Regions from separate parts of the Streptomyces sp. NPDC056628 genome, predicted to be linked through region 2. Evidence: predicted binding sites of a transcription regulator. Region 2 holds the regulator's gene; the other holds the start of a gene.

Region 1 (15,769 bases), on a different contig from region 2:
GTTCAGCTGGGTCGTGTCACCGGTGCGGTCGTCGACCACGGCGACGGTCCGCCGGGTCGGGCCCGTCACCGGCACCAGGGCGTCGATCACGCCGGGGGCGGCGGTGAGCCGCTCCCGCACCTCCCGGCCGGTCGCACCGCCCGCGAAGCCCGTGACCGTCACCTCGTGCCCGAGGGCCGCCAGGACGCGGGCCACGTTCAGGCCCTTGCCGCCGGCGCGTTCGGTCACCTCGGAGACCCGGTGGGAGGCGTGGGGACGCAGCGCCCCGACCCGGTAGGTGATGTCGAGAGCGGTGTTCAGCGTGACCGTCAGGATCACCTGGGCCGACCTCCCCCGAAGAAAATCTCGATGCGTGTGCCGCTTTCCCGCGGGATGTCCCGCGCGGGCCTCCCGATCATGCCAAAAGGGCGGCGGCCGTCACAGTCTCCCAGGACAACCGCCGCCCTCAACAGCTGCACACATCACCCCAGTTGGGGCTCAATCACCCATTCGCCCCGGCGCATCACGCCCTTGAGGTCGAAGCCGGCGTCCAGGACCACCAGGTCGGCGTCCTTGCCGGGCTCCAGGGAGCCGACGCGGTCGTAGCGGCCGAGGAGCTTCGCCGGGTTGGCCGACAGGGCCGCCACCGCGTCCCCGACCGGCAGCCGGTCGATCGTCACCGCGCGCTTGAAGGCGCGGTCCAGGGTGAGGGTCGAGCCCGCGATCGAGCCGCCCTCCACCAGGCGCGCCACGCCGTCGGCGACCTCCACCTCCAGCGGGCCGAGCATGTAGCGGCCGTCGCCGAAGCCGGCGGCGTCCATCGCGTCCGTGATGAACGCGACACGGTCCGCGCCCGCGTGACGGAACGCCAGCTCCAGGGAGGCCGGGTGCAGATGCGTTCCGTCGTTGATCAGCTCGACCGTCACCCGCTCGTCCTCCAGCAGGGCCACGATCGGGCCGGGCTCGCGGTGGCCGAGCGGGGGCATCGCGTTGAACAGGTGGGTGGCGACCGTGGCCCCCGCGTCGATCGCCTCCAGGGTCTGCTCGTAGCTGGCGTCCGTGTGCCCGATCGCGGCGATCACGCCGTGCTCGGCCAGCAGCCGGACGGAGTCGATGCCGCCCGGCAGTTCGGTGGCGAGGGTGACCATCGCCGCGTGGCCCCGGGCCGCGTCGACCAGCTTGCGGACGTCCGCCGGGTTCGGGTCGCGCAGCAGCTCCTCGGAGTGCGCGCCCTTGCGGCACGGCGAGATGAACGGCCCCTCGAAGTGGATGCCCGCGATGTCGCCCTGCTCGGCGAGCTCGGCGAGCAGCCCGGCCCGGTGGGTCAGGAAGTCCATGTCACCGGTGACGGTGGAGGCGACCAGGGTGGTGGTGCCGTGCAGCCGGTGGGTGTGGATGCCCCGCAGGACGTCCTCGGGAGTGCCCGAGGTGAAGGAGGCCCCGCCGCCACCGTGGTTGTGGATGTCCACGAAGCCGGGCACGATCCAGTGCCCGGTGAGGTCGACGCGGCGGGCGTTCTCCGGTGCGGTGCCGGCGATCCGGGTGCCGTCGACGACCACGTGGCCCTCGTCGAGCGTCCCCGTCGGCAGGACCACGCGGGCGCCGGACAGGACGAGGGGCACCGTGCCCGTCGCGGGCCGCGGGTGCGTCGTGGCGCTGTCCCGCGCCCCTGGGGGGATTGCCATCAGGCCGATTCCTCCGTGCGGTCGGTGGATGTGAGGAGATCCCAGGCCAGGAGACCGGCACCGAGGCAGCCGGCCGTGTCTCCGAGTGCCGCGGGGACGATCTCCGGCAGCTTCTGGAAGGTGACCCGCCGCCGGACCGCGTCCCGCAGGGGTGTGAACAAGGTTTCCCCCGCTTCGGCCAGGCCGCCACCGATGATCAGGGTGCGCGGGTCCAGCAGGGTGAGGGCCGTGACCAGCCCGTCGGCGAGCGCGTCCACGGCCGCCTGCCAGACGCGGACGGCGTTCGGGTCGCCGGACACGACGGCCTTGGCGCAGTCCGCCGCGTCCGCGTCCGGGTCGCCGCAGGCGGCGGTCCACGCCTCGCTGACCGCGGCCGCCGAGGCGTACCGCTCCAGGCAGCCGTGCTGCCCGCACGGGCAGGGGGCGCCGCCGGGCCGGACGACGACATGGCCGATCTCGCCGGCGAAGCCGTGCGCGCCCGCCTCGACGCGCCCGTCGATGCCGATGGCGCCGGCGATCCCGGTGCCGAGGGGCACGAACAGGAAGCGGTCGGCTCCCCGGCCCGCGCCGACGCGCCCCTCGGCGAGGCCGCCGGTGCGTACGTCGTGGCCGAGGGCGACGGGGATGCCGCCGAGCCGTTCGGTGAGCAGGTCGCGCAGCGGGAGGTCCCGCCAGCCCAGGTTGGCGGCGTACACGGCGATGCCGCGTGCGGCGTCGACGATCCCGGGGATCGCGACGCCGGCGGCGGCCGCCGGCTCGCCGAAGTGCTCTTCGCCGTAGGCGCGCAGCTCGGCGGCGAAGTCCAGGATGCCCTCGACGACCGCCTCCGGGCCGCGGGCGCGGCCGGTCGGCCGGCGTGCCTGGTGGAGCAGCTCACCGCCCGCCCCGGCCAGGGCGGCCTTCATTCCGGTGCCGCCCACGTCGAGGGCGATGACATGTCTCACGGGGGACAGTGTGGCTTGCGGACCCGCGAGAGGTCTAGTCCACTACGTGGTGTAGACCTATGCGTGCAATATGTATGAAGATTCGAAGATCGAACAGAGGCGTGGGGCGGGTGCGCGTGCAGCGGCGTGGTCGGAGGCGTACGGGAGCGGCGGCGGTGGTGTCCGCACTGGGCATGACGGCGGTGCTGGGCGGCTGCGGGGTGACCGGCGGCTCGGACGACGTCACGCTCAAGCTGGTGGCCGCCGACTACGGCGACAGCAAGGCGACCAGCTCGCGGAAGTACTGGGACACGCTCACCGAGGCCTACGAGGCGGAGCACCCCGGGGTGACCGTCGACGTCGAGGTGTACTCCTGGAACGAGGTCGACGCCAAGGTCAAGGAGATGGTCGCCGCGGGCGAGGCGCCCGACCTCGCGCAGATCGGCGCCTACGCCGACTACGCCGCGAAGGACCTGCTCCACGAGGCCGACGACCTGCTCTCCATCCCCGTGCAGGCCGACCTGGTCCCGCAGCTCGCCGAGGCGGGGCAGGTGGACGGCGTGCAGTACGGCATCCCGTTCGCGTCCTCCGCGCGGCTGCTCTTCTACAACAAGTCCCTCTTCGAGAAGGCCGGCCTGACCGCGCCGCGGACCTGGAAGGAGCTGGCGGCCGACGCCGCCGCGCTCAAGGCGCAGGGCGTGAAGTACCCGTACGCGCTGCCGCTCGGGTCCGAGGAGGCGCAGGCCGAGACCATGCAGTGGCTGCTCAGCGGCGGGGGCGGCTACACCGACCCCCAGCTCGGCACCTACAGCATCGACTCCCCGGAGAACGTCACCACCTTCACCTGGCTGAGGGACGACCTGGTCGGCAAGGGCCTCACCGGCCCCGTCGCGCCCGGCGAGCTCAACCGCGCCGACGCCTTCGCCGCCTTCGCGAGCGGTGACGTCGGCATGCTCAACGGCCACCCCTCGCTGATGCAGGCCGCCCAGAAGAAGGGCGTGAAGGTCGGCATGGTGCCCATGCCCGGCGTCGACGGCCCCACCAAGCTGTCCATGGGCGTGGCCGACTGGATGATGGCGTTCAAGCAGAACGACCACGCCGAGCAGATCGGCACGTTCCTCGACTTCGTCTACGACAAGCGGAACGTGCTGGACTTCTCCCGGCGCTACGACCTGCTCCCCGTCACCACCGCCGCGTCCGAGGTGATGGCCGGCGCCGAGGAGGACGCCGACCTCAAGCCCTTCCTGGAGCAGTTGCCGTCCTCCGAGCTCTACCCGGTCGGCCGGACCTCCTGGGCCGCGGTCAGCGCGGACGTCAAGAAGACCATCGGCTCGGCGGTCGCCTCCGGCGGCAGCCCGTCGGCGGTCCTGGCCCGGCTCCAGGCGACGGCGACCAAGCTGGACGGGGCCGAGTAGGAGCCGCTGTCGGCGGCGGGGGTTACGGTGCCAGGCATGGACCAGCACCAGGACCGGCCCGACGCCGCCCTCGCCGACCGCGAGCGGGCCGTGCTCGCTCTTGAGCGCCGGGGCTTCTCCGGCCCCGGCGCCAAGGAGCGGGCCATACGCGAGGAGCTGGGCCTGGCCCCGGTGCGCTACTACCAGCTGCTCAACGCCCTGCTGGACGACCCGCGGGCCCTGGCCCACGACCCGCTGACGGTGAACCGGCTGCGCCGGGTGCGCGAGGCGCGCCGGGCGGAGCGCTGACGGCAGGGATAGGTCCGCCGCCGCTGGATAGGGTCCCGTTATGGCCCGTCACAACGACCTGACCGACCCGCCCCCGTCCGCCGGCGCGGCCCTTCCGGAGCCGGCCACCGGACCCGGCCGGGACGGGCTCGCCGCGCTGCTCGCCCGGCCCGCCCGCGCCCTGATCGCGCTGGACTTCGACGGTACCCTCGCGCCGATCGTGCCCGACCCCGAGAAGGCGCGGGCCCATCCCGAGGCGGTGCCGGCGCTGGCCGCGCTCGCGCCCGAGGTCGCCGCCGTGGCCGTGATCACCGGCCGGCCCGCCGAGGTGGCCGTGCACCACGGCGGCTTCGCCGGGGTCGCGGGGCTGGAGCACCTGGTGGTGCTCGGGCACTACGGTGCCGAGCGCTGGGACGCCGTCAGCGGTGAGGTGTCCGCGCCCGACCCGCATCCCGGGGTCGCCGCCGTCCGCGCCGCCCTGCCCGCCCTGCTGGCGGACCACGAGGATGGCACCTGGGTCGAGGACAAGGGGCACGCGGTCGCCGTGCACACCCGCCGCGCGGCCGACCCGCAGGGCACCTTCGACGCCCTGCGCGGCCCGCTCACCGACCTCGCCGGGCGCAACGGCCTGATCGTCGAGCCGGGCCGGATGGTCCTCGAACTGCGCCCGCCCGGCATGGACAAGGGCAAGGCGCTGCGTGACCTCGCCCGCGACCTGGACGCCGAGGCGGTCCTGTACGCCGGGGACGACCTCGGCGACCTGCCCGCCTACGCCGCCGTCGACACCCTCCGCGCGGCCGGCACCCCCGGCCTCCTGGTGTGCAGCGGCAGCGAGGAGGTGACGGCGCTCTCGGAACGCGCGGACGTGGTGGTGACCGGCCCCGAGGGCGTCGTCACCCTGCTCCGCGCCCTGGCCGATCGGATCAGATCGGCCCACCCGGACAGGGACTGACCGCTCGCCGGGCCGGGGCGTCCCCGCTCTGCCGGGGCTGCGGGCGGCCTGCCTCCGCGCGCCCCGGCGTCCAGGGCCCTCGGGTCTGCCGGTGCGCGGCGGCGGGAGGATCACGACGGCCCCCGGAGCACCGGCTGACCGCCCGCCCCGCCGGGGCGTCCCCGCTCGCGGCGGAGCCGCCGGTCACCCGCGACGTGCTGCCGGCCCGCGCCGCCCGGCCCGGTGGTGTGTGGGGCAGGGGTGGGAACGTGGGGGACCGGCCGGGCACGGGCTGACAGTCGTCGGCCGGGGGCGTCCCCGCTCGCGCCCGTCCGGGGCCCCGGCGGGATTCCCGGCACCTGCGGCGGCTTGCCCGCACTGCGACGTCGACGGCCCGCTCGAGGCTCGGGCGTCAGGCCCGGTCGTCCCTCAAGGCGTTCAGCTGGTCCAGGAACCACTGGGACGGGGGCAGGGCCGTCGCGGCCGCGGCCAGGCGCTTGGAGCGTTCCGCTCGTTCCGCCGGGGGGACGGACAGCGCCTCGTGCAGGGCGCGGGCCGTGTCGACCACGTCGTACGGGTTGACCGGGACGGCGTCCTCGCCGAGTTCCTCGAAGGCGCCGGCCTCGCGGGACAGGACCAGGACGCAGCCCTCGTCGGAGACGAGCGGCACCTCCTTCGCGACCAGGTTCATGCCGTCCCGGATCGGGTTGACCAGCGCCACGTCCGCCAGCCGGTAGGCGGCCAGGGAGCGCGCGAAGTCGTCCTTGACGTGCAGCACGACCGGCGTCCAGCCGGGTGTCCCGTACCGCTCGTTGATCTCCTGGGCGACCCGCTGCACCTCGGCCGTGTACGCGCGGTAGACGGCGAGGTCCTGCCGCGAGGGGTAGGCGAAGGCGACGTGCACCACCCGTTCGCGCCACTCGGGGTGGTCGTCGAGCAGCTGCCGGTACGCCAGCAGGCCGCGCACGATGTTCTTCGACAGCTCGGTGCGGTCGACCCGCACGACGGTCCGGCGGGCCGAGCCGTCCGGGGCGGTGCCGATCTCGTCCCGCAGTGCGGTCATCCGTTCGGTCACGTCGGCCTCGTGCGACCGCGCCCGCAGGAAGTCCGCGTCCGCGCCCAGGCCGTGCACCCCGGTCCGGGTGCCGCCGAGCCCGCCGGCGAACCGCTCGCAGCACGCCTCGAAGGCGTCCGCCCAGCGCCGGGTGAGGAAGCCGAGGCGGTCCGCGCCGAGCATCCCGCCCAGCACCTGACGGGCGATGTCGTCGGGCAGCATCGCGAAGTACTCCGGCGGCGCCCACGGCGTGTGCGAGAAGTGCCCGATCCGCAGGTCCGGACGCAGCTCGCGCAGCATCCCGGGCACCAGCGTCAGGTGGTAGTCCTGCACCAGCACGGCCGCCCCGGGGGCCGCCCGCTCGGCCAGGGCCTCCGCGAAGGCGCGGTTGTAGGTCTCGTACGAGGCCCACTGCCGCCGGAACTCCGCGTCGAAGACCGGCTCCAGCGGCGTCTGGTAGAGCATGTGGTGGACGAACCACAGGACCGAGTTCGCGATGCCGTTGTAGGCGTCCGCGTGCACGTCGGCCGGGATGTCCAGCATCAGCACGCCGTCCTCGCCGACGCCGCGGCGCACCGCCTCCCGGTCGCCGTCGGAGAGCGCCGAGCACACCCACAGGGCGCCCGCGTCCGGGCCGATCGCCGACAGCCCGGAGACGACTCCGCCACCTCCCCTCTTGCTGTGCAGCGAACCGTCGTCGCGCACCTCGTACGAGACCGGGCCGCGGTTCGAGGCGACCAGTACCTTGGCAGCAGTCTGCGGGGAAGCCATACGCCTCAACCTAGCCCGGCCCGGAAACGCTCAAACGTGCGGTTCGGCTCAGTGGGGGGCTCACGTACGCGCTGTATACGGCCGTGGTGCGGCGTTCACGCGACCCTGCGCGCCGCGTACTCCGCGATCTCCACCATGGGCGGCCGTTCCTCGGTGTCCACCGAGTACGTCCGTGGCTCGAAACCGTCCGCGCCGCGCTCGAACTGGGTCAGCGACGGGCGCACCAGATGCCCGCGCGCCAGCCGCAGCTGAGCGGTGCGGTAGATCGCGGCGGACATGCGCCCCAGCGCCTGCCCGTCCTGGTGCCGGTGCTTGCGCACACCGACGTCCACCTGCGCGAGGGCGTCCAGACCCACCAGGTGCAGGGCGTCCACCAGCATGCCCAGCTCGACGCCGTAACCGACGGGGAAGGGCAGCTGTTCCAGCAGGCCGCGGCGGGCCGCGTACTCGCCGCCGAGCGGCTGCACGAATCCGGCCAGCTGAGGCCAGTGCATGTTCAGCAGTGGGCGGGCCATCAGCTCGGTGACCCGGCCGCCCTGTCCGGACGCGCCGCCGAGCGGGCGGTCGTACATCGCCTTGACCAGGTCGACGCCGGGGTCGGTGAGCAGCGGGCCGACGATGCCGACGACGAAGTCCGAGGAGAACTCGCGCAGGTCGGCGTCGATGAAGCAGACGACGTCCCCGCCCGTCACCAGCAGCGAGCGCCACAGCACCTCGCCCTTGCCGGGCACGGCGGGGATACGGGGCAGGATGTCGTCGCGGTGGACGACCCGCGCGCCGGCCGCCGCCGCGACCTCGGCGGTGCGGTCGGTGGACCCGGAGTCGACGACGACGATCTCGTCGACCAGCGGCACCTGGTGCACGAGGTCGTGGGCGATGATCGCGACGATGTCGCCGACCGTCTCCTCCTCGTTCAGAGCGGGCAGGACGACCGAGACCGACTGCCCCGAGCGTTGCTTGGCGGCCAGCACGTGGTGCAGCGGACGGTCGGCCAGGGACCAGGAGCGGCTGATCAGCCAGCGCTCGACTTCTTCCAGCACGGTCGGCGGCTCCTCACTGTCGAAAGACGTCGGTGCTCCATCTCGCGGTTCGGACGGCTCCCTCAACTGTCCTGGCCTTCGGTTACAGTCTTGAACAGCGCGAGTGACCATCGCATGTCAGGGGTCGCCCGCCGTTCACAACTGCATGACAACCGCATACCGCTCATCCAGAGGGGCAGAGGGACACGGCCCGATGAAGCCCCGGCAACCCTCCAGTCGGTTCTCGTAGATCAGCGTCGATCGTCACCGTTGATCGTCTCCGCGAGGCTCCCGGCTAGGGAAGGTGCCAAATCCGTCTCACGGCGAGATGCGTCGTGAGGAAGATGAGGAGAAAGGGCCTCGCCTCACATGGCTGTGCAGACTGTTGCAAGCAGCACCGACTCCACCGTAGACCTCGGCCCCGCCGCCGCGCTGTCCTGTCGCGAGTGCGGCCACCGGGTACCGCTCGGCCCGGTCTTCGCCTGCGAGGAGTGTTTCGGCCCGCTGGAGATCGCCTACGACTTCTCGGGATACGACACCGAGAAGCTCCGTCAGCGCATCGAGGCGGGCCCCGCGAACATCTGGCGCTACGCGCCCCTGCTGCCCGTCCCGGCCGACGTGGCGGACAAGCCGAACATCAACCCCGGCTGGACCAAGCTCGTCAAGGCCGACAACCTCGCCCGGGAACTGGGCGTCACCGGCGGTCTGTACGTCAAGGACGACTCCGGCAACCCGACGCACAGCTTCAAGGACCGCGTGGTCGCGCAGGCCCTGGAGGCGGCGCGCGCCTTCGGCTTCACCACCCTGTCCTGCTCGTCGACGGGCAACCTCGCCGGCGCGGTGGGCGCCGCGGCGGCCCGCGCCGGCTTCCGCTCGTGCGTGTTCATCCCGCACGACCTGGAGCAGGGCAAGGTCGTCATGGCCGCGATCTACGGCGGCGAGCTCGTCGGCATCGAGGGCAACTACGACGACGTGAACCGTTTCTGCTCCGAGCTGATCGGCGACCCCGCCGGCGAGGGCTGGGGCTTCGTGAACGTCAACCTGCGGCCGTACTACGCCGAGGGCTCCAAGACGCTCGCGTACGAGATCTGCGAGCAGCTCGGCTGGCGGCTGCCGGACCAGCTCGTCGTGCCGATCGCCTCCGGCTCCCAGCTCACCAAGATCGACAAGGGCCTCCAGGAGCTGATCAAGCTCGGTCTGGTCGAGGACCGGCCGTACAAGATCTTCGGTGCCCAGGCCGAGGGCTGCTCGCCGGTGTCCACCGCCTTCAAGGCAGGTCACGACGTGGTCCGTCCGCAGAAGCCGGACACCATCGCCAAGTCGCTCGCGATCGGCAACCCGGCCGACGGCCCCTATGTCCTGGACATCGCCCGCCGCACGGGCGGCGCCGTGGAGGACGTGACGGACGCGGAGATCGTCGAGGCGATCAGGCTGCTCGCGCGGACCGAGGGCGTCTTCGCCGAGACCGCGGGCGGGGTGACGGTGGGCGTCACGAGGAAGCTCATCGAGAGCGGGGCGCTCGACCCCGCCAAGACCACGGTCGTCCTGAACACCGGCGACGGCCTCAAGACGCTGGACGCGGTGGCGGGTACGGGCCTCACCGCGACGATTCGTCCCAACCTTGACTCCTTCCGAGAGGCTGGCCTCGCATGAGCGTGACCGTTCGTATCCCGACCATCCTGCGCACCTACACGGGCGGGCAGGCCGAGGTCGCCGCCCAGGGCACCACCCTGGCCGAGGTCATCTCCGACCTCGAGAAGAACCACACGGGGATCGCGGCCCGGGTGCTGGACGACCAGGGCAAGCTGCGGCGCTTCGTCAACGTGTACGTCAATGACGACGACGTGCGTTTCGAGCAGGGTCTGGAGACCGCCACCCCGGACGGCGCAGGTGTCTCCATCATTCCGGCCGTCGCCGGCGGCTGACCGGATGACCGAACATTACCTCCGGTAACGCTGGTTACCGAGCGTTCAACGAATTGCCTCCTCCGTGAGAGAAGCGGAGGAGGCAATTCTGTGTGATTGAGCGGGGTACAGTTGGGGAACGCACCGCCGGTCCACGGACCGGCCGTCTTTGATTTCTGCCGCCGGCCCGACAAGAAGTAGCCAAAGTCCGCGGGCCCTATGCGGCTTTTGTTCCGTTTGCCCGGCCCGACTTGACCTGAAGTCAGCGGAATTGTCGCCACATTCCCGACCGGTCGTGCCCGGATTTCTCGTCCGATTGACCTGTTGCAGACGGCAGTTGGGCAGATACATTCAGCCGCGGTCGACGCGTTCCGGCGCACGCCCCCGACCGATTGGGGGGTGAGGTCTGACCCGGATCCGCGAAGTGTGGATCTGTGCAAGGGCCAGTAATAGGGGAGTTAGGCATGGCTCAGGGCACCGTCAAGTGGTTCAACGCGGAGAAGGGGTACGGCTTCATCGCGGTCGACGGTGGTGCGGATGTTTTCGTCCACTACAGCGCGATCCAGATGGACGGGTACCGCACCCTGGAAGAGGGCCAGCGGGTCGATTTCGAGATCTCGCAGGGTCAGAAGGGGCCGCAGGCGGACATGGTCCGGCTGGCGACCGGCTGAAGCACGCGTCGACGAACAGCAGCGACGTTCTTCTTCGAAGGGCCCGCGCCTCCTGGGGGCGCGGGCCCTTCGCCGTGCCCGCGCGCCCCTGCGCGCGAGCAGACGCACGCCCGGGCGCCTTGCACTCTCGTACCCCGAGTGCTAATCATTGGCGTTAGCACTCTGAAGGTGAGAGTGACAAAGGAGGACCGGGTCGGTGAGGCCCGCAGGCCAGGTGGGGCAAGGAACCACGCGGCCGGCGAGCCGTCCGTCGCGGGCGCGGGCGCGGTCCGAAGGAATCACCCCCAGTCCTGGAGGGACCACTTCACATGGCCAAGATCATCGCGTTCGACGAGGAGGCGCGGCGCGGCCTCGAGCGCGGCATGAACCAGCTCGCGGACGCCGTCAAGGTGACGCTCGGCCCCAAGGGCCGCAACGTCGTCCTCGAGAAGAAGTGGGGCGCCCCCACGATCACCAACGATGGTGTCTCCATCGCCAAGGAGATCGAGCTCGAGGACCCGTACGAGAAGATCGGCGCCGAGCTGGTCAAGGAAGTCGCCAAGAAGACGGACGACGTCGCCGGTGACGGTACGACCACCGCGACCGTCCTCGCCCAGGCCCTGGTCAAGGAGGGCCTGCGCAACGTGGCCGCCGGCGCCAACCCGATGGCCCTCAAGCGCGGCATCGAGCGTGCCGTCGAGGCCGTCAGCGCCGCCCTGCTGGAGCAGGCGAAGGACGTCGAGACCAAGGAGCAGATCGCCTCCACGGCCTCCATCTCCGCCGCCGACACCCAGATCGGCGAGCTCATCGCCGAGGCCATGGACAAGGTCGGCAAGGAAGGCGTCATCACCGTCGAGGAGTCCCAGACCTTCGGTCTGGAGCTGGAGCTCACCGAGGGTATGCGCTTCGACAAGGGCTACATCTCGGCGTACTTCGCCACCGACATGGAGCGTATGGAGGCCGTCCTCGACGACCCGTACATCCTGATCGCGAACTCCAAGATCTCCTCGGTCAAGGACCTGCTCCCGCTCCTGGAGAAGGTCATGCAGTCGGGCAAGCCGCTGCTGATCATCGCCGAGGACGTCGAGGGCGAGGCCCTGTCGACCCTGGTCGTCAACAAGATCCGCGGCACCTTCAAGTCCGTCGCGGTCAAGGCCCCGGGCTTCGGCGACCGCCGCAAGGCCATGCTCGGCGACATCGCCATCCTCACGGGCGGCGAGGTCATCTCCGAGGAGGTCGGCCTCAAGCTGGAGAACGCCACGCTCGACCTCCTGGGCCGGGCCCGCAAGGTCGTCGTCACCAAGGACGAGACCACCATCGTCGACGGTGCCGGCTCCTCCGAGCAGGTCCAGGGCCGGGTCAACCAGATCCGCGCCGAGATCGAGAACAGCGACTCGGACTACGACCGCGAGAAGCTGCAGGAGCGCCTGGCGAAGCTCGCCGGCGGTGTCGCGGTCATCAAGGCCGGCGCCGCCACCGAGGTGGAGCTCAAGGAGCGCAAGCACCGCATCGAGGACGCCGTGCGCAACGCCAAGGCGGCCGTCGAGGAGGGCATCGTCGCCGGTGGTGGCGTGGCCCTGCTGCAGGCCTCCCAGGTCTTCGAGAAGCTGGAGCTGCAGGGCGACGAGGCCACCGGTGCCGCCGCTGTGAAGCTGGCGCTGGAGGCCCCGCTGAAGCAGATCGCCATCAACGCCGGTCTCGAGGGCGGCGTCGTGGTGGAGAAGGTCCGCAACCTCACCCCGGGCCACGGCCTGAACGCCGCGACCGGTGAGTACGTCGACCTGGTCGCCGAAGGCATCATCGACCCGGCCAAGGTGACGCGCTCCGCGCTGCAGAACGCCGCGTCGATCGCCGCGCTGTTCCTCACCACCGAGGCCGTCATCGCCGACAAGCCGGAGAAGGCCTCGGCCCCGGCCGGCGGCGGCATGCCGGGCGGTGACATGGACTTCTGATCGTCCTCGGGGCTCCGGCTCCGGTCGATCCACGTCCTACCCGGAGGGCGGCACTTCCTGTTCGCAGGAGGTGCCGCCCTCCGGCGTGTCCGGGGTCACAGCGGGTGGGACGGCGAGCGGGATGCGCCGGGCGCCGGGAAGTGCTTAAGGTGGTTCAACAATGCACGTGCACATACTGCCCGGTCAGTCGACCGGAACCCCTTCCGAGGAGCCCGCCCCATGACCCTCGCCCAGCCCACCGCCTCCCGAGCGGCCGAGATCCTGTCCCGGCCGGCCGTGATCAACGGCCTCACCGTCCCGAACCGCATCGTGATGGCGCCGATGACCCGGATGTTCTCGCCCGGCGGTGTCCCCGGTGAGGACGTCCTGTCGTACTACGCGCGCCGGGCCGCGGCCGGCGTCGGCATGATCGTCACCGAGGGTACCTATGTCGGGCATCCGTCGGCCGGGCAGAGCGACCGGGTGCCCCGGTTCCACGGCGAGGAGCAGCTCGCCGGGTGGGCGAAGGTCGCCGAGGCGGTGCACGCGGCGGGCGGGACGATCGTGCCGCAGCTGTGGCACATCGGCATGGTCCGCGAACAGGGCCAGCCGCCCTTCGCGGACGCCCCGGCCGTCGGGCCCTCGGGGCTGCGCATCGGCGCCGACGAGCCCACCGGCCGGGCGATGACCCGGCAGGACCTGGACGACGTGATCGGCGCCTTCGCCGACGCCGCCGCGGCCGCCGAGCGCATCGGCTTCGACGGCGTGGAGATCCACGGCGCCCACGGCTACCTCGTCGACCAGTTCCTCTGGGCGGGCACCAACCGCCGCACCGACGCCTACGGCGGCGACACGGTCGCCCGCACGCTCTTCGCGGCGGAGATCGTGGCCGCCGTGCGCGAGCGGGTGTCCGCCTCCTTCCCCGTCGTCTTCCGCTACTCGCAGTGGAAGCAGGACGCGTACGACGCCCGCCTCGCCGAGACCCCGCAGGAGCTGGAGGCCATCCTCGCCCCACTCGCCGCGGCCGGTGTCGACGCCTTCCACGCCTCCACCCGCCGCTACTGGATCCCGGAGTTCGACGGCTCCGACCTGAACCTCGCGGGCTGGACGAAGAAGCTGACCGGCAGGCCCACCATCACGGTCGGCTCGGTCGGCCTCGACGGCGACTTCATCAGGGCGTTCGCCGGCGAGGGCTCCGTCCTCAAGGGCTTCGACGACCTGCTGGACGCGCTGGAGCGCGAGGAGTACGACATGGTGGCCATCGGCCGCGCCCTCCTGCAGGACCCGCACTGGGCGACGAAGGTCCTCGAAGGCCGCTTCGACGAGCTGAAGCCGTACGACGCCGCGTCGCTGAAGACCCTCAGCTGACCCCGGCCCTCAGGGGCCCCCGGCTGGGCAGCGGCTACAGATTGCCCAGCGGCTCGATGTCGACCTTCACCGGGGTGCCCCAGATCCGCAGCACCTCGTAGTCGGTGAACTCGTGCACGAGCCGGTAGGCCATCGCCGGACGCGGCCCGCGCCGCTGGGCGGCGAGATACAGCTCGGCCTCCCGGCGGTCGCGGCGCGGGGTGCCGCACAACTGCCACTCCTGACCGTTCCACAGCTCCGGCAGCCAGCGCTGCTGGGGCTGTGGGCGGTCGCCCCGCACCCCGTACCGGGAGGGCGCCGTGCGCTCGGGGGAGCGGGGCACGTCCGGGCCGTTGAACTCCGAGCGCCGCGCGGCCCGGCGCCGGGTCTCGCAGAGCAGGCACAGGTCGTGCGCGTGCTCGTCGACCGGTCCGTTCGGATGCTCCGGGCAGCGCGTCGCGGGCGCGGCGCCGGTGACGCTCTCGTCCAGCAGCCCCAGCGCGCGGCGCAGATCCGCCTTCACCTCGTGCAGCCGGGCGTCGGGCGTGTCCGCGGTGAGGGCGTCGCCGTGCTCACCGAGGACACGGAGAGCGCGGCCCAGGGCGGTCATCTGGGCGTGGTTCATGGACCCCAGTCTGAGGCACAGCCCCCACCCCTTCGCGCCCTCTCTCAGCCCATCGTCCTCGCACCGTCCAGGGACTCCCGGATGATGTCGGCGTGACCGGCGTGCTGCGCGGTCTCGGCGATGATGTGCAGCAGCACCCTGCGGGCCGACCACCGCGTGTCCGCGTCGAACCACGGCGCCTGCGGCAACGGGTGGGAGGCGTTCAGGTCCGGGAGCTTCGCGACCAGCTCGTCGGTGCTCCGGGCGACCTCCTCGTACTCCGCCAGCACACCGGCCAGCGTCTCGCCCGGCAGCATCGTGAACTCGTCGGCCCGCTTCGCGAAGTCCGCCTCGGTCATCGCCGAGAAGTCGGGCATCGCCTTCGGCCCCTCCACGATGAAGGCGGCCCAGCTCCGCTCCACCGACGCGACGTGCTTGATCAGCCCGCCCAGACACAGCGCGCTGGCGGTGCTCCGGGTGCCCGCCTGCTCGTCGGTGAGATCACGGGTGGTGAAGCGCAGGAAGTGCCGGTGCTTGGCGAGCGTCTCCAGGAGGTCGGCGCGCTCGTCCGTGGCGGTGGTGTTCGGGGTGTCGGTCATGAGCCCACCGTAGAAGCCGACTAGGTCAGATCCTGACCGCTTCGACGAAGGCCACCCAGACGGTGTCGGAGAAGACGAGCGCCGGGCCGTGCGGGGTCTTGGAGTCACGGACGGGGACGACGGCGGGGAAGTCGTGGGTGACTTCGAGGCAGTTGCCGCCGTCGCCGCCGCTGTGCCGGGACTTGTGCCAGGTGGCAGCCTTCAGGTCCTGCTCAGGGATGCTCCTCATGCGCGTAATCCTGCGCCATGGCCTCGATGAGGGCCAGGGACTTGCGCGGGGACAGCGCGCAGGCCGCGAGCAGGTCGTAGGTGTGCCGCCGACGCCGGACCGTGGCGGGGTCGTCCTCCAGCCGTCCGGTGCCGATCCCCTCGAAGTAGACGAGCGGGGGAGCGTCATCGAACTCCATCAGCTTGAGGGCGCCCTGCATGGCGGCGTGCGCCCCGGCCTCGAAGGGCAGCACCTGGACGAGGACCCGGCTGCGGCGCACCAGTGCGGCGATGTGCCGCAGGGCCTCCGCCATGACCTCGCGCCCGCCGGTGAGCCGCCGCAGCGCGGCCTCGTCCAGAACCACCCACAACAAGGGCTCTGTTGGATCGCTGAGCAGACGCGTCCGCTCCATCCTCGCGCTCACCAGCCGGTCGATCGTCTCCTGCGGGGCGGTCGGCTGGTAGGCGCGGCACACGGCCTCG
Region 2 (15,769 bases):
ATCTTGATGTAGTCCGGCGGTGCCTCCTCGACCAGGATGCGCTTCTTCTCCCTGGCCGCCTGCCGGACCAGCCCGTGCACCGGGAGGCCGCCGGTCTCGATGGTGGTGCCCTGGGCGGAGCCGTACCCGGCGATGAACGCGAGCCCCTTGGCGGGCACGGCCGTGTGCAGCGCCGCGCCCTCCTCGTCCGGGTCGGCCAGTAAGAACGCCCCGTACTGGGCGTTGACCAGCGGGGTCAGCTCGCGCAGCAGCAGGTCGGCGACCTCCATCAGATCCCGGTGCCCCTGCATCAGCGCGGCGAGCCGGGCGAGGTTGGACTCCAGCCAGTCCTTGGCGCGGGTCGTCTCGCGCAGATTGGCCACCATCAGGTTGATGTTGTCCTTGAGTTCGGCGACCTCGCCGCGCGTCTCCACCGTGATCGAGCGCGACATGTCGCCCTGCGCCACCGCGGAGGCCACCTCGGCGATCGCGCGGACCTGGGTGGTGAGGTTCGAGGCGAGCTCGTTGACGTTCGTCGTCAGGCGCTTCCAGGTGCCGTACACGCCCTCCACCCGGGCCTGCCCGCCGAGCTGACCGGCCGAGCCGACCTCGCGGGCCACCCGGGTGACCTCGGAGGAGAAGGAGGAGAGCGTGTCCACCATCGTGTTGATGGCGGTCTTGAGCTCCAGGATCTCGCCGCGCGCGTCGACGTCGATCTTCTTCGACAGGTCGCCGTTGGCGACGGCCGTGGTGACCTGGGCGATGTTGCGGACCTGCGAGGTCAGGTTGTCCGCCATCGAGTTGACGTTGTCGGTGAGGTCCCGCCACACCCCGGAGACGCCCAGCACCTGCGCCCGGCCGCCCAGCCGGCCGTCGGTGCCGACCTCGCGGGCGACGCGGGTCACCTCGTCGGCGAAGGCGCGCAGCTGCTGCACCATCGTGTTGACGGTGTCCTTGAGTTCGAGGATCTCGCCGCGCGCGTCCACGGTGATCTTCTTCGACAGGTCGCCGTTGGCCACCGCGGTCGTCACCTGGGCGATGTTGCGGACCTGCGACGTCAGGTTCAGCGCCATGAAGTTGACGTTGTCGGTGAGGTCCTTCCAGACCCCGGAGACCCCGCGGACCTGGGCCTGACCGCCGAGGTTGCCCTCGGTGCCGACCTCGCGGGCGACGCGGGTGACCTCGTCGGCGAACGCGGAGAGCTGCTCGACCATCGTGTTGACCGTCAGCTTCAGCTCCAGCAGTTCGCCCGTCGCCTCCACGGTGACCGTACGGGTCAGGTCGCCCCGCGCCACCGCCGTCGTCACCAGGGCGATGTCCCGCACCTGGGCCGTGAGCCGGGACGCCATCGTGTTGACCGCCTCGGTCACGTCGCGCCAACTGCCCGACAGGCGCTGCACCTTGGCCCGCCCGCCCAGCCGGCCCTCGGTCCCGACCTCCCGGGCCACCCGGTTCACCTCGCCGGTGAACAGGGAGAGCTCGTCGACCATCTTGTTCACCGCCCGGCCCAGACGGCGCAGGTCGCCGCGTAACTGGCGGCTGCCGTCGTGCAGGTCGACGCGCTGGGTGAGGTCGCCGCCCGCCACCGCGTCGAGCACCCGTGTGGCGTTGGCCGCCGGCGCCACCAGGGCGTCGAGCACGACGTTGACGTCGTCGACCCGGGTCGTCCAGTCGCCCTGGCCGGGGCTCGCCGACAGCCGCTCGTCGAGCCGGCCGTGCCGCACCAGCTCCCGTTTGACCCGCCGCATCTCCCCGTTGAAGTGGGTGCTGCGGTCCATGATCTGGTTGAAGACGGCGGTCAGTTCGGCCACGATGCCGTCCCCGGTCTCCGGGAGCCGGCGGAAGTCGCCGTCGCGCGCCGCGGTCATCGCGGCGAGCAGCGGGCGCAGCTCCGCCGCTCGAATTCGACCGTCATTCGGTCCGTTTTCGAGCACAGGCGTAGCAGGGTTCTCACTCATGGCGGCCCACTTCGGTAACTCGGTGCTTATGGGCGCGGCCAGTCTGTCACTCTGTCCGCGTCAGCTGAGGCGTATTCATTCGAAGTGCTCGGGGAGCTGTCCATGGGGGCCATTCCGGTGCAACGGGAGACCGTCACCTGTGCCTCTGATGCGCCCGCGCACCTGGAGGACGCGCCCCCACGCGCCCAGGACGCGCCCGCGCACCCTCCGAGTGCTCCGAGTGCGCCCGCGCACGGAAGCCCGCTCAGCGGTGCGCCCGCGCACGACACGGACGCGCCCGCGCACGGACCGGACGCCCCCGCACATCCGAGGGACGCCCCCGCGCCCGCCCTGCCGCCCGGGGAGACCCGTGCCACCCTCCCCGGCAGCCCCCTCTCCCCGGGCACCGCCCGCACCCTCGTGCGCACCACCCTGACCGAGTGGGCGTGCTCCGGCCTCCCCGGCGCCGACCGCATCCAGGAGCGGCAGATCCAGGACGCCGTCCTGGCCGTCAGCGAACTCGTCACCAACGCCGTCGTGCACGCCGGCACGGACGTCCGGCTGACCTGCCGACTGGAGCCGGACACCGGTGCCCTGGTCCTCGAGGTCCTGGACCACCACCCCTCGCGCGCCCCGCGGGGCACCGAGGCCGAGGGCCCGTACGACGCCCCCGAGCACGGGCGCGGACTGCGCCTGGTGGCCCGGCTCGCCGAGTCGTGGGGCGTCACCTACCGCGCCGGGACCAAGACCGTGTGGGCCCGGCTGCCGCCCGAGGACCAGGTGGGGGACACGGACGGGGCGCGCGCCCACGGCCGGGAGCACGCGCCGGACGGCGGGTTGCGCCTCGCCGAGATCCTCGCGCCGGAGCCACGCCCGTCCGCGCCCCCCGATACGGCCGGGGAGCACCCCCACCGCGGGGAGCGGGAGCGGGACTGGCTCGACCGGGGCGCCCTCTCCTTCCTCGCCGAGGCGTCCGACCTGCTCGCCGGGCAGCTCGACGAGAACCTGGTCGCCGCGCTCGCCGGCCAGCTGATCGTGCCGCGCCTCGCCGACTGGTGCGCGGTGTGGCTGGAGGACGAGGTCGCCGGGCGCTGGGGACACGCCGGCCCCGGCGAGAGCGGCCCGCCGGACGGCACCGGCCCCCGCCTGGCCCGCGTCTGGCACGCCTCGGAGAACCACATCGAGGACCTGCGCCACGTCCTGGGGAAGGAGCCCCCGCGCCCGGCGGACGACCACCGCACCGGGCCCGTCACCCACCCCTGGCCGGGCGCGGCGCTCGGCGCACGCGGCGCGCGGGGCACCGCGCTCGCGTACCGCCTGATCGCGGGGGGCCGCCCGCTGGGCACGCTGGTCATCGGGCGGGCCGGCGTGACGAGCTTCCCCGACGAGATCACCGGGCTCGTGGAGGACCTCGGCCGGCGGGTGGCCCTCGCCATCGGCGCGGCCCGCCAGTACGCCCGGCAGGCCACCATCAGCCGGGTGCTCCAGCGCGGGCTGCTGCCGGGCGCCGTCGCGAAGATCCCCGGCGTGGCCAGCGCGCTGGTGTACGAGCCGTGCGACAAGGGCGGCCCGAGCGGCGACTTCTACGACCTCTTCCCGGCCCGCGACGGCCGCTGGTGCTTCGCCATCGGCGACGTCCAGGGCAAGGGGCCCGAGGCGGCCGTGGTCATCGGCATCGCACGCCCCTGGCTGCGGCTCCTCGCCCGGGAGGGCTACCGCGTCGCCGACGTCCTCGACCGCCTCAACCAGCTCCTCCTCGACGACGCCACCGAGGCCGCCGACGCCGCCGCCCGCGCCCTCGTCGGACCCGTCGCCCCCGGCGACGGCCCGCAGACCCGCTTCCTGTCCCTCCTGTACGGCGAGCTGACCCCGTTCGACGGCGGCGTCCGCTGCACGCTCGCCTCCGCCGGGCACCCGCTGCCCCTGCTGCTCGGCGCGGACGGCGAGGTCCACACCGCCGCCCAGCCGCAGACCCTGCTCGGGGTCTTCGAGGACGCCACCTACACCAGCGAGACCTTCGAGCTGCGCTCCGGCGAGACCCTGCTCTGTGTGACGGACGGGGTGACGGAGCGGCGCAGCGGCTCCCGCCAGTTCGACGACGGCGACGGCCTCGCGAGCGCCCTGGCCGGCTGCGCGGGCCTGAACGCCGACCTCATCGCGGAACGCATCCGCAGGCTCGTGCACGAGTTCGGCGGGCGCCCGCCGGAGGACGATCTCGCGCTGCTGGTGCTCCAGGCCGAGTAATCCGCGCGGTGCGGGACAATGGAGCCCATGCCCTCCGCACTCCCCGACGGCGAGCCCGTCCCCGCCGACGGCGCGCTGCCCCCGCACGCGCTCACCGGCGCGGCCGACCGCCCCCTCGGCTTCTACCTGCACGTCCCGTACTGCGCGACCCGCTGCGGCTACTGCGACTTCAACACCTACACGGCGACCGAGCTGCGCGGCAGCGGCGGCGTCCTGGCGTCCCGCGACAACTACGCCGAGACCCTCGTCGACGAGGTCCGCCTGGCCCGCAAGGTGCTCGGCGACGACCCGCGCGAGGTCCGCACGGTGTTCGTCGGCGGCGGTACGCCCACCCTGCTGGCCGCCGGCGACCTCGTACGGATGCTGGGGGCGATCCGCGACGAGTTCGGGCTGGCACCGGACGCCGAGATCACCACGGAGGCCAACCCGGAGTCGGTCGACCCGGCCTACCTGGCCACGCTCCGCGAGGGCGGCTTCAACCGGATCTCGTTCGGCATGCAGAGCGCGCGGCAGCACGTCCTGAAGGTCCTGGACCGCACCCACACCCCCGGCCGTCCCGAGGCCTGCGTCGCCGAGGCCCGCGCGGCCGGCTTCGACCATGTGAACCTGGACCTGATCTACGGCACCCCGGGGGAGTCCGACGACGACTGGCGGGCGTCCCTGGAGGCGGCGATCGGCGCCGGGCCCGACCATGTGTCGGCGTACGCGCTGATCGTCGAGGAGGGCACCCAGCTGGCCCGGCGCATCCGCCGGGGCGAGGTCCCGATGACCGACGACGACGTCCACGCCGACCGGTACCTGATCGCCGACTCGGTCCTCGCGGAGGCGGGCTTCTCCTGGTACGAGGTGTCCAACTGGGCGACCACGCCGGAGGGCCGCTGCCTGCACAACGAGCTGTACTGGCGCGGCGCCGACTGGTGGGGCGCGGGGCCGGGCGCCCACTCCCACGTCGGCGGGGTGCGCTGGTGGAACGTCAAGCACCCCGGCGCGTACGCGGCGGCGCTCGCGGAGGGACGCTCGCCGGGCGCCGGACGGGAACTCCTCACCGACGAGGACCGGCGCGTCGAGCGCATCCTGCTGGAGCTCAGGCTCCGCGAGGGCGTACCGCTGGACCTGCTGCGGGAGGAGGGGCTGCGGGCGTCCCGCCGCGCCCTGTCGGACGAGCTCCTGGAGCGCGGGCCCTACGACGAGGGGCGCGCGGTGCTGACCCTGCGCGGGCGGCTGCTCGCGGACGCGGTGGTCAGGGACCTGGTGGACTGATCACCGGGACAGGGAACCGGTGCGGAACGCCGGTCCCCGGTGATGTCCTGTCGATCAGGCCGGGCTCCCGGCGCCGGGCACCGCCCGCTGATCCGGCCCGACCGACAGGACACCCCGAGCCGCCGCCCCCCGCCCGGCGCTACCCGGTGACGAAGTCGATCAGCTCCTCCACCCGCCCCAGCAGCTCCGGCTCCAGGTCCTTGTAGGACCCCACCCGCTTCAGGATCGCCTGCCAGACCGCGCCGGTGTTGTCCGCGGGCCAGCCCAGCGCCCGGCAGACACCCTTCTTCCAGTCCTGGCCGTGCGGCACCCGGGGCCACGCCTCGATGCCCAGCGCCGCCGGCTTCACGGCCTCCCAGACGTCGATGTACGGGTGGCCCACCACCAGGGCGTGCTCGCTGGTGACCGCCTGCGCGATCCGCCACTCCTTCGAGCCCGGCACCAGGTGGTCCACCAGGACGCCCAGCCGCGCGTCGGGGCCCGGCGCGAACTCCGCGACGACCGCCGGCAGGTCGTCGACGCCCTCCAGGTACTCCACGACCACGCCCTCGACGCGCAGGTCGTCGCCCCACACCTTCTCGACCAGCTCGGCGTCGTGCCGGCCCTCCACGTAGATGCGCCCGGCGCGGGCCACCCGTGCCCGTGCGCCCGGGACGGCCACGGAGCCGGACGCCGTGCGCGTCGGGCGCACCGGACCCGTGGCGGGCTTCACCAGGGTCACCACGCGGCCCTCCAGCAGGAAGCCCCGGGGCTCCAGCGGGAACACCCGGTGCTGGCCGAAGCGGTCCTCCAGGGTGACCGTGCCCGCCTCGCAGCGGATCACCGCGCCGCAGAAGCCCGTACCGGGCTCCTCGACCACCAGCCCCGGCTCCGCCGGGACCTCGGGGACGGACGCGGGCTTCTTCCAGGGCGGGGTCAGATCCGGGGAGTACTGGCGCATTCGGACGACGATAGGAGAAGCGGCCCCGCGGTCACCGCGACACGCCGAATCCGGCGGCCAGCGCGTCGCGCTGCCGCCGGACGAACTCCGCGTCCACCACCGCTCCGTGACCAGGCACGTACAGCGCGTCCTCGCCGCCCAGGTCGAGCAGGCGGTCCAGCGCGGCCGGCCAGTGCGACGGCACGGCGTCCGGGCCGGCCTGCGGTTCGCCGGACTCCTCCACCAGGTCGCCGCAGAACACCACCTCCGGGTCGCCGGGGAGCAGGCCCGGCACCAGGACGACCAGGTCGTGGGCCGTGTGGGCCGGACCCACGTTCGCCAGCAGGACCTGGCGCCCGCCGCCGAGGTCCAGCGTCCACTCGCCGCTCACCGGATGGCGGGGCACGACCAGCGCGTCCGCCGCCTCCTCGGCCGCGGCCGCGTCCAGGCCGTGGCGCACCGCGTCCTCGCGCAGCTCCTCGCGCCCCCGCCGCCCCTCCAGGACGGTCTCCACGCCCACCGGCCCGTAGACCTCCGCGCCCGCGAACGCCGCGGCGCCGAAGACATGATCGAAGTGGGGGTGGGTCAGCGCGAGATGGGTCACACGGTGACCCGTCAGCCGCTGTGCCTGCGTCCGCAGCCGTGCCCCCTCCGCGAGGCTCGAACCGGTGTCGACTACCAAGGCGGTGCCGTCACCCGCGACCAGCCCCACGGTGCAGTCCCAGCCCGGCAGACGGCACCGGCCCACCCCGTCCGCCAACCGCTCCCACCCCAGCTCTTCCCAAGTCACCGTCATACCGCGACGCTAGCCAAGACACCTCCGCGGAGCACGGAGGCGAAACCGACCGGCCTTGCCCGGGGTGTACCCCACCGCCGTACACTGGCCGGGGACGGCTGGCACTCGGATGGACAGAGTGCCAGGAACGGTGTCAAGGGGACCGACCACTGGAGGTGTGCGCGAGATGCTGAGTGAACGCAGGCTTCAGGTGCTGCGCGCGATCGTCCAGGACTACGTCGGGACGGAGGAGCCGGTCGGCTCCAAGGCGCTCACCGAGCGGCACAACCTCGGCGTCTCCCCGGCGACCGTGCGCAACGACATGGCGGCCCTGGAGGACGAGGGCTACATCGCGCAGCCGCACACCAGCGCCGGGCGCATCCCCACCGACAAGGGCTACCGGCTCTTCGTCGACAAGCTCGCCGGTGTGAAGCCGATGACCCCGCCCGAGCGGCGCGCCATCCAGAACTTCCTCGACGGCGCCGTCGACCTCGACGACGTCGTCGCGCGGACCGTGCGGCTGCTCGCGCAGCTCACCCGGCAGGTCGCCGTCGTGCAGTACCCGTCGCTGACCCGGTCCACCGTCCGGCACGTCGAGCTGCTCTCGCTCGCCCCCGCCCGCGTGATGCTCGTGCTGATCACGGACACCGGCCGGGTCGAGCAGCGGATGATCGACTGCCCGGCACCCGTCGGCGAGGCCTCGCTCGCGGATCTGCGCGCCCGGCTGAACAGCCGGGTCGCCGGCCGGCGCTTCACCGACGTGCCCCGGCTCGTCGAGGATCTGCCCGAGGCGTTCGACGTCGAGGACCGCGGCACCGTCTCGACCGTGCTCTCCACCCTCCTGGAGACGCTCGTCGAGGAGAACGAGGAGCGGCTGATGATCGGCGGCACCGCCAATCTGACGCGCTTCACACATGACTTCCCCCTCACCATCCAGCCGGTGCTCGAAGCCCTGGAGGAGCAGGTCGTGCTCCTCAAGTTGCTGGGGGAGGCGGGGGATTCGGGCATGACCGTGCGGATCGGGCACGAGAACGCCTACGAGGGACTCAACTCCACGTCCGTCGTGTCGGTGGGCTACGGTTCGGGCGGCGAGGCAGTCGCCAAGCTCGGCGTGGTCGGACCGACCCGCATGGATTACCCGGGAACGATGGGAGCGGTACGCGCAGTGGCACGTTACGTCGGACAGATCCTGGCGGAGTCGTAGGTGGCCACGGACTACTACGCCGTCCTCGGCGTGCGTCGCGACGCGTCGCAGGAAGAGATCAAGAAGGCCTTCCGGCGGCTCGCCCGTGAGCTGCACCCGGACGTCAACCCGGACCCGAAGACCCAGGAGCGGTTCAAGGAGATCAACGCCGCCTACGAGGTGCTGTCGGACCCGCAGAAGAAGCAGGTCTACGACCTCGGCGGCGACCCGCTGTCCCAGGCGGGCGGCGGAGGCGCGGGCGGCTTCGGCGCGGGCGGCTTCGGCAACTTCTCCGACATCATGGACGCCTTCTTCGGCACGGCGTCCCAGCGGGGCCCGCGCTCGCGGACCCGGCGCGGCCAGGACGCGATGATCCGGCTGGAGGTCGAGCTCGACGAGGCGGCCTTCGGCACCACGAAGGACATCCAGGTCGACACGGCCGTCGTCTGCAACACCTGCAGCGGCGAGGGCGCCGCGCCCGGCACCTCCGCGCAGACCTGCGACATGTGCCGCGGCCGCGGCGAGGTGTCGCAGGTGACCCGGTCCTTCCTGGGCCAGGTCATGACGTCGCGCCCCTGCCCGCAGTGCCAGGGCTTCGGCACCGTCGTCCCCACGCCGTGCCCGGAGTGCGCGGGCGACGGACGCGTGCGGTCCCGCCGCACCCTCACCGTCAAGATCCCGGCGGGCGTCGACAACGGCACGCGGATCCAGCTGGCCGGCGAGGGCGAGGTCGGCCCCGGCGGCGGTCCCGCCGGCGACCTGTACGTCGAGATCCACGAGCTGCCGCACAGCACCTTCCAGCGGCGCGGCGACGACCTGCACTGCACCGTCACCATCCCGATGACGGCGGCGGCGCTCGGCACCAAGGTCCCGCTGGAGACGCTGGACGGCATGGAGGAGGTCGACATCCGGCCCGGCACCCAGTCCGGCCAGTCGATCCCGCTGCACGGCCGCGGCGTGACCCATCTGCGCGGCGGCGGCCGCGGCGACCTCATCGTGCACGTCGAGGTGCAGACGCCCACCAAGCTCGACCCCGAGCAGGAGCACCTGCTGCGCGAGCTGTCCAAGCTGCGCGGCGAGGAGCGGCCCCAGGGCCAGTTCCAGCCCGGTCAGCAGGGGCTGTTCTCGCGGCTGAAGGACGCCTTCAACGGACGGTGACCGGAGCGGCCCGATCCCTTCCGCCGCAAGGGGAAGGGCCGATTCGGACTTGTTCCGAGGACGTGGCAACATGCGGGCATGTCCTCCGCACTGACCGATCTCCTGCCTCACCCGATCGTGCAGGCACCCATGGCGGGCGGCGTCTCCGTGCCGCAGCTCGCCGCTGCCGTGTCCGAGGCCGGGGGGCTGGGCTTCCTCGCCGCCGGGTACAAGACCGCCGACGGGATGTACCAGGAGATCAAGCAGCTGCGGAGCCTGACCCAGCGCCCCTTCGGCGTCAACCTCTTCATGCCGCAGCCGGAGCACCCCGGTGCGAGCACCGGCTCCACCGCGGTGGCCGGCGCCGCGCCCTCCCATGCCGCGGCCGTGGACGTGTACGCGCACCAGCTCGCCGGTGAGGCCGCCTGGTACGAGATCGAGCTGGGGGACCCCGACAGCGGCCGGGACGACGGCTACGACGCCAAGCTCGCCGTGCTCCTCGACAACCCGGTGCCGGTCGTCTCGTTCCACTTCGGGGTGCCGGGCGCCGACGTACTGGAGTCCCTCCGGCGCGCCGGGACCTTCACCCTCGTCACCGCCACCACCCCGGACGAGGCCCTGGCCGTCGAGCGGGCCGGCGCGGACGCCGTGATCGCCCAGGGCGTCGAGGCGGGCGGCCACCAGGGCACCCACCGCGACAACCCGGAGGCCGAGGGCGCCGGACTCGGCGTGCTCACCCTGGTCTCCCAGGTCCGCGAGACGGTGGGCATCCCCGTCGTCGCCGCCGGGGGCATCATGCGGGGCGGCCAGATCGCCGCCGTCCTCGCCGCCGGGGCCGACGCCGCCCAGCTCGGCACCGCCTTCCTGGCCACCCACGAGTCCGGCGCGAACGCCGTGCACAAGCAGGCGCTCACCAATCCCCTGTTCGCCCGGACCGAGCTGACCCGCGCCTTCTCCGGCCGCCCGGCCCGCGGCCTCGTCAACCGCTTCCTGCGCGAGCACGGCCCGTACGCGCCCGCCGCCTACCCCGAGGTCCACCACCTGACGGCGCCGCTGCGCAAGAAGGCCGCCGCGTCCGGCGACGCGCAGGGGATGGCGCTGTGGGCGGGACAGGGCCACCGCCAGGCCCGGGACCTGCCCGCGGGCCGGCTCGTGGAGGTCCTGGCCGCCGAACTGCACGCCGCCTCGACAGCGTTGTCCGCCCACCCGAAGGGACCCACCCGATGACCGCGCCCGTGTTCGTCGTCGACTCCCTGGAGCATGCGGGCGGGCCGTACGTCCTGGACGGGCCCGAGGGCCGGCACGCCGTGTCCGTGAAGCGGCTGCGCACCGGCGAGGAGGTCGTCCTCACCGACGGGCGGGGGCACTGGGCCGAGGGCGTCGTCGCCGCCGCCGAGGGCAAGGACCGGCTGGTGGTGGACCTGGGCGCCGTGGCCGAGGAGCCCGCCCCCCGGCCGCGGATCACCGTCGTGCAGGCCCTGCCGAAGGGCGACCGGGGCGAACTGGCCGTCGAGACCATGACCGAGACCGGCGTCGACCGGATCGTGCCGTGGGCGGCCGGCCGCTGCATCACCCAGTGGAAGGGCGAGCGCGGCGCGAAGGCCCTCGGCAAGTGGCGGGCCACCGCCCGCGAGGCCGGCAAGCAGTCGCGCCGGGTGCGCTTCCCCGAGGTCACGGACGCGGCGACGACCAGGCAGGTCGCCGAGCTCCTCGCGGGGGCCGCGTTCGCCGCCGTCCTGCACGAGGAGAGGGACTACGGCAGCGAGCCGCTGGCGACCGCCGAACTGCCCGCCGACGGCGACCTGGTGCTCGTCGTCGGCCCCGAAGGCGGCGTCTCCCCGGAGGAGTTGGCCGTGTTCGAGGAGGCGGGCGCGCGGGCGTACCGGCTCGGCCGTTCCGTGCTGCGCACCTCCACCGCCGGGACCGCCGCGACGGCCCTGCTGCTGGGGCGCACCGGCCGCTGGTCCTGACACACCATGGCCGTATGCGCCCTACCGCGTCACGCGGGACAGTGGCAGGCTGCCCTTCCATGGGGGTATCGCACAGGATCCGGGTCCGTGCGGCGCGAGGGGTCGCCGTGACGGCGCTCGCCGTGCTGGGAGCCGGCGGCATGGCCGCCTGCGACCCGGGCGGTCTGAGCGCCGCGTCCGTCGCGTTCACGACCGACCAGACCGTCACCAAGGAGCTGGAGCGGCAGAAGGCCGACGTCCAGTGGCTCAACTGCACCGGCTCCTACGACGGCGGGGGCGGCGGGAGTTCGCCGAAGGCCGGTGAGCAGACGGTCGTCAAGGTCGACTGCGAGGGCGAGACCTCCGACGGCAGGGACATCACCGTCACCGGACGGATCACCCGGGCCGTCAGCGGCTCCTGCGTGCGCGGCGACCTCGTCGCGAAGGTCGGCGGCAAGGAGTGGTTCCACGTCAACGGGCTGGGCAGGTGCGACGCCACCCCGTCCCCCGTGCGGCCCGGCGACGGCGGGCAGCCCGGACCGACCGTCACCGTGACCGTCACGAAGACCGTCTACTGCCAGGAGCGCCCGAACTGCTGGCCGGAGGGCAAGTGAGAGGTCGGCCACCGGACCGTGGGGAACTGCCCGGAAGCCCTGTTCGGCACCGCCGCCCTTGCCTAGGGTGATCGCGTGACACAGCCCGCGACCTCCGCCCCGGCCCCGCCCTCCTATCTGCGGTACCCGCATCTGCACGGCGACCTCGTCGCGTTCACCGCGGAGGACGACGTCTGGCTCGCCCCCCTCGACGGCGGCCGCGCCTGGCGGGTCAGCGCCGACAACGTCCCCGTCAGCTCGCCGCGCATCTCGCCCGACGGCACGACGGTCGCCTGGACGTCCACCCGCGACGGCGCGCCCGAGGTGCACATCGCGCCGGTCGACGGCGGGCCGTCCACCCGCCTCACCCACTGGGGCAGCCAGCGGACCCGGGTGCGCGGCTGGACCCCGGACGGCCGGGTCCTCGCCATCAGCACCTGGGGCCAGGCGGGCAGCCGCCGCACCTGGGCGCACGCCGTCCCGCTCGACGGCGGACCCGCCACCACCCTGCCGTACGGGCCCGTCGGCGACGTCGTGCACGGGCCTCACCTGCTGCTCGCCTCCGCGCCGATGGGGCTGGAGGCCGCCCGCTGGAAGCGCTACCGGGGCGGCACGGCGGGCAAGTTGTGGATCGACCGCGACGGCGACGGCGACTTCGTCCGGCTGCACGAGGAACTCGACGGGAACCTGGAGTGCCCCCTGTGGGCGGGCGACCGGGTCGCGTTCCTCTCCGACCACGAGGGCGTCGGCGCCGTGTACTCCTCCCTCGCCGACGGCTCCGGCCTGCGCCGCCACACGCCCGTCGGGGGCACCTCCCCCTCGAGCGCGGCCGAGAGCGGGGGAGGCTTCTACGCCCGGCACGCCTCCGGCGACGGCACCCGGGTGGTGTACGCGAGCGCCGGCGAGCTGTGGCTGCTGGACGACCTGGACACGGCCGAGCCGCGGCGCCTCGGCGTCCGGCTCGGCGGCCAGCGCACCGACCGCCGGCCGTACGTCCTGAACGCCGCCCGCTGGTTCGGCTCCGCGTCCCCCGACCGCACCGCGCGCGGCAGCGCGGTCGCCGTCCGCGGCAGCGTCCACTGGGTCACCCATCGCTCCGGCCCCGCCCGCGCGCTCGCCGCCGAGCCCGGCGTCCGGGCCCGGCTGCCGCGCACCTTCCGCACGGACGGCGAGGAGTGGGTGGTGTGGGTGACGGACGCGGAGGGCGAGGACGCCCTCGAGTTCGCCCCCGGGACCGGTCTCACGCCCGGCGCCACCCCGCGCCGGCTCGCCGCCGGACGGCTCGGACGGGTGCTGGAGCTGGCCGTGTCCCCCGACGGCAGCCGGGCCGCGATCGCCGCGCACGACGGACGGCTCCTGTTCGTCGAGCGGGAGACCGGCGAGGTCCGCGAGGTGGACCGCTGCACCGACGGCCCTGTCTCGGGGCTGGTGTTCTCGCCGGACTCGGCCTGGCTGGCGTGGGCGCACCCCGGACCCGACCCGCTGTCCCAGCTGAAGCTCGCCAACACCACCGACCTGTCGGTGTCCGAGGCGACCCCGCTGCGGTTCCGGGACTACGCGCCCGCGTTCACGCACGACGGCAAGCACCTGGCGTTCCTGTCCACCAGGGCCTTCGACCCCGTCTACGACGAGCACGTCTTCGACCTCGCGTTCGTGGTGGGCTCCCGGCCGCACCTGATCACCCTCGCCGCGACCACGCCGTCCCCGTTCGGCCCGCAGCGGCACGGGCGGGCCTTCGACGCCCCGGACAAGGACGAGACCCCCGACAGCGAGGGGACCCCGGCCACCCGGATCGACCTCGAGGGGCTCGCCGACCGGATCGTGCCGTTCCCGGTCGAGGCCGCCCGCTACTCGCACCTGCGGGCCGCCAAGGACGGGGTGCTGTGGCTGCGGCACCCGGTGCGCGGCGCGCTCGGGGCGGCCCGCGCCGGCCTCGACGACCCCGAGCCGAAGACCGAGCTGGAGCGCTACGACCTCGTGCAGCGGCGCGTGGAGCATCTCGCCGACGACGCCGACCACTTCGAGGTCAGCGGCGACGGCCGGCGGGTGCTGCTGTGGACGGACACGCGGCTCAGGGTCGTCCCGAGCGACCGGCGCGCCTCCGGCGACGAGGACAGCGACTCCAACGTCGCCGTGGACCTCGGCCGGGTGCGGCAGCGCGTCGACCCGTCGGCGGAGTGGCGCCAGATGTTCGAGGAGACCGGCCGCATCATGCGCGACCACTTCTGGCGCGCCGACATGAACGGTGTGGACTGGGCGGGCGTCCTCGACCGCTACCGGCCGCTGCTGGACCGGGTGGCCACCCACGACGACCTGGTCGACCTGCTGTGGGAGGTGCAGGGCGAACTGGGCACCTCGCACGCGTACGTCGGCGGGCGCGGGCACGGCGGCGGGCCCCGGCTGGGCCTGCTCGGCGCGGACATCTCCCGTCACGAGGACGGCAGTTGGCGCATCGACCGGATCCTGCCGTCGGAGACCTCCGACCCGGAGGCCCGGGCGCCGCTGGCCGCACCGGGCGTCGCGGTGCGCCCTGGCGACGCGATCGCCGCGGTGGCCGGGGTGCCGGTGGACCCGGTGACCGGGCCCGGCCCGCTGCTCGTCGGCACCGCGGGCAAGCCGGTGGAGCTGACGATCTCGCCGGCCGGCGGCGGGGAGGCCCGGCACGCCGTCGTCGTGCCGGTCGCCGACGAGGAGCCGCTGCGCTACCACGCGTGGGTCGCGGACCGGCGTGCGTACGTCCACGAGCGGTCCGGCGGCCGGCTCGGCTATCTGCACGTGCCGGACATGCAGGCGCCCGGCTGGGCCCAGATCCACCGCGACCTGCGGGTGGAGGTGGCCCGTGAGGGCCTGGTCGTGGACGTCCGGGAGAACGGCGGCGGGCACACCTCGCAGCTGGTCGTGGAGAAGCTCGCCCGGCGCATCGTCGGCTGGGAACTGCCGCGCGGCATGCGCCCGTACAGCTACCCGCTGGACGCGCCGCGCGGTCCCGTGGTGGCCGTGGCGAACGAGTTCTCCGGCTCCGACGGCGACATCGTCAACGCGGCGATCAAGGCGCTGGGCCTCGGCCCGGTCGTCGGCACCCGCACCTGGGGCGGGGTCATCGGCATCGACAGCCGCTACCACCTGGTCGACGGCACCCTGGTCACCCAGCCCAAGTACGCCATCTGGCTGGAGGGCTACGGCTGGGACGTGGAGAACCACGGGGTCGATCCGGACGTGGAGGTGGTCCAGCGCCCGCAGGACTGGGCGGCGGGCCGTGACGCCCAGCTGGACGAGGCGATCCGGATCGCCCTGGAGGCGCTGGAGAGCACTCCGGCGAAGACCCCGCCGGCCCTGCCCGACCGCTGAGGGACCGTCGCGCGATCACCCTCCGCGCGGCGGCCGGGGCGGCGATACGATGCCCCGGTCACACCATCGCCGTCCAACGCCCGGAGGGACCATGGCTGGGGAGCCGCAGGACGACTGCCTGTTCTGCAAGATCGTCGCGGGGCACGTGCCGGCGACGATCGTGCGGGAGACCGAGACGACCGTCGCCTTCCGCGACATCAACCCGCAGGCACCCACCCATGTGCTGATCATCCCCAGGGCGCACCACAAGGACGCCGCCGCGCTCGCCACCGCCGAACCGGCGCTCGCCGCCGACCTCCTGCGCGAGGCCCGGGCCGTCGCCGACGAGGAGAAGCTGGACAGCTACCGCGTCGTGTTCAACACCGGTGCGGGCGCCGGCCAGACCGTCTTCCACGCGCACGCCCACGTCCTCGGCGGCCGCGGTCTCGAGTGGCCCCCCGGATAG

The links. The regulator HrcA, encoded in region 2, represses chaperone genes, less so after heat shock. The targets are predictions, from matches to a motif close to TTNGCACTCNGNNNNNCNGAGTGCNAA.
Positions count from the first base shown of each region.
Region 1: groL (chaperonin GroEL) is a predicted target of HrcA. The motif match lies at 10,738-10,764, and genes of this name have one in related genera.

Region 1 is NZ_JBHTWG010000014.1:14,831-30,599, reverse strand. It holds gene ACFRAC_RS18925 (1-phosphofructokinase family hexose kinase) at 1-318, opposite strand, end outside; gene nagA (N-acetylglucosamine-6-phosphate deacetylase) at 462-1,664, opposite strand; gene ACFRAC_RS18915 (ROK family protein) at 1,664-2,608, opposite strand; gene ACFRAC_RS18910 (extracellular solute-binding protein) at 2,782-4,002, shown strand; gene ACFRAC_RS18905 (DUF3263 domain-containing protein) at 4,039-4,290, shown strand; gene otsB (trehalose-phosphatase) at 4,331-5,221, shown strand; gene ACFRAC_RS18895 (trehalose-6-phosphate synthase) at 5,613-7,025, opposite strand; gene ACFRAC_RS18890 (glucosyl-3-phosphoglycerate synthase) at 7,121-8,065, opposite strand; SAM riboswitch class I at 8,226-8,395, shown strand; gene thrC (threonine synthase) at 8,414-9,697, shown strand; gene ACFRAC_RS18880 (MoaD/ThiS family protein) at 9,694-9,969, shown strand; gene ACFRAC_RS18875 (cold-shock protein) at 10,413-10,619, shown strand; gene groL (chaperonin GroEL) at 10,928-12,550, shown strand; gene ACFRAC_RS18865 (NADH:flavin oxidoreductase) at 12,770-13,897, shown strand; gene ACFRAC_RS18860 (hypothetical protein) at 13,932-14,501, opposite strand; gene ACFRAC_RS18855 (DinB family protein) at 14,546-15,079, opposite strand; gene ACFRAC_RS18850 (DUF397 domain-containing protein) at 15,105-15,308, opposite strand; gene ACFRAC_RS18845 (Scr1 family TA system antitoxin-like transcriptional regulator) at 15,292-15,769, opposite strand, start outside.
Region 2 is NZ_JBHTWG010000001.1:556,331-572,099, forward strand. It holds gene ACFRAC_RS02465 (HAMP domain-containing protein) at 1-1,847, opposite strand, end outside; gene ACFRAC_RS02470 (SpoIIE family protein phosphatase) at 2,040-4,160, shown strand; gene hemW (radical SAM family heme chaperone HemW) at 4,188-5,420, shown strand; gene ACFRAC_RS02480 (DUF3097 domain-containing protein) at 5,560-6,360, opposite strand; gene ACFRAC_RS02485 (MBL fold metallo-hydrolase) at 6,392-7,135, opposite strand; gene hrcA (heat-inducible transcriptional repressor HrcA) at 7,302-8,318, shown strand; gene dnaJ (molecular chaperone DnaJ) at 8,319-9,455, shown strand; gene ACFRAC_RS02500 (nitronate monooxygenase) at 9,534-10,661, shown strand; gene ACFRAC_RS02505 (16S rRNA (uracil(1498)-N(3))-methyltransferase) at 10,658-11,404, shown strand; gene ACFRAC_RS02510 (hypothetical protein) at 11,464-11,997, shown strand; gene ACFRAC_RS02515 (S41 family peptidase) at 12,073-15,324, shown strand; gene ACFRAC_RS02520 (histidine triad nucleotide-binding protein) at 15,416-15,769, shown strand.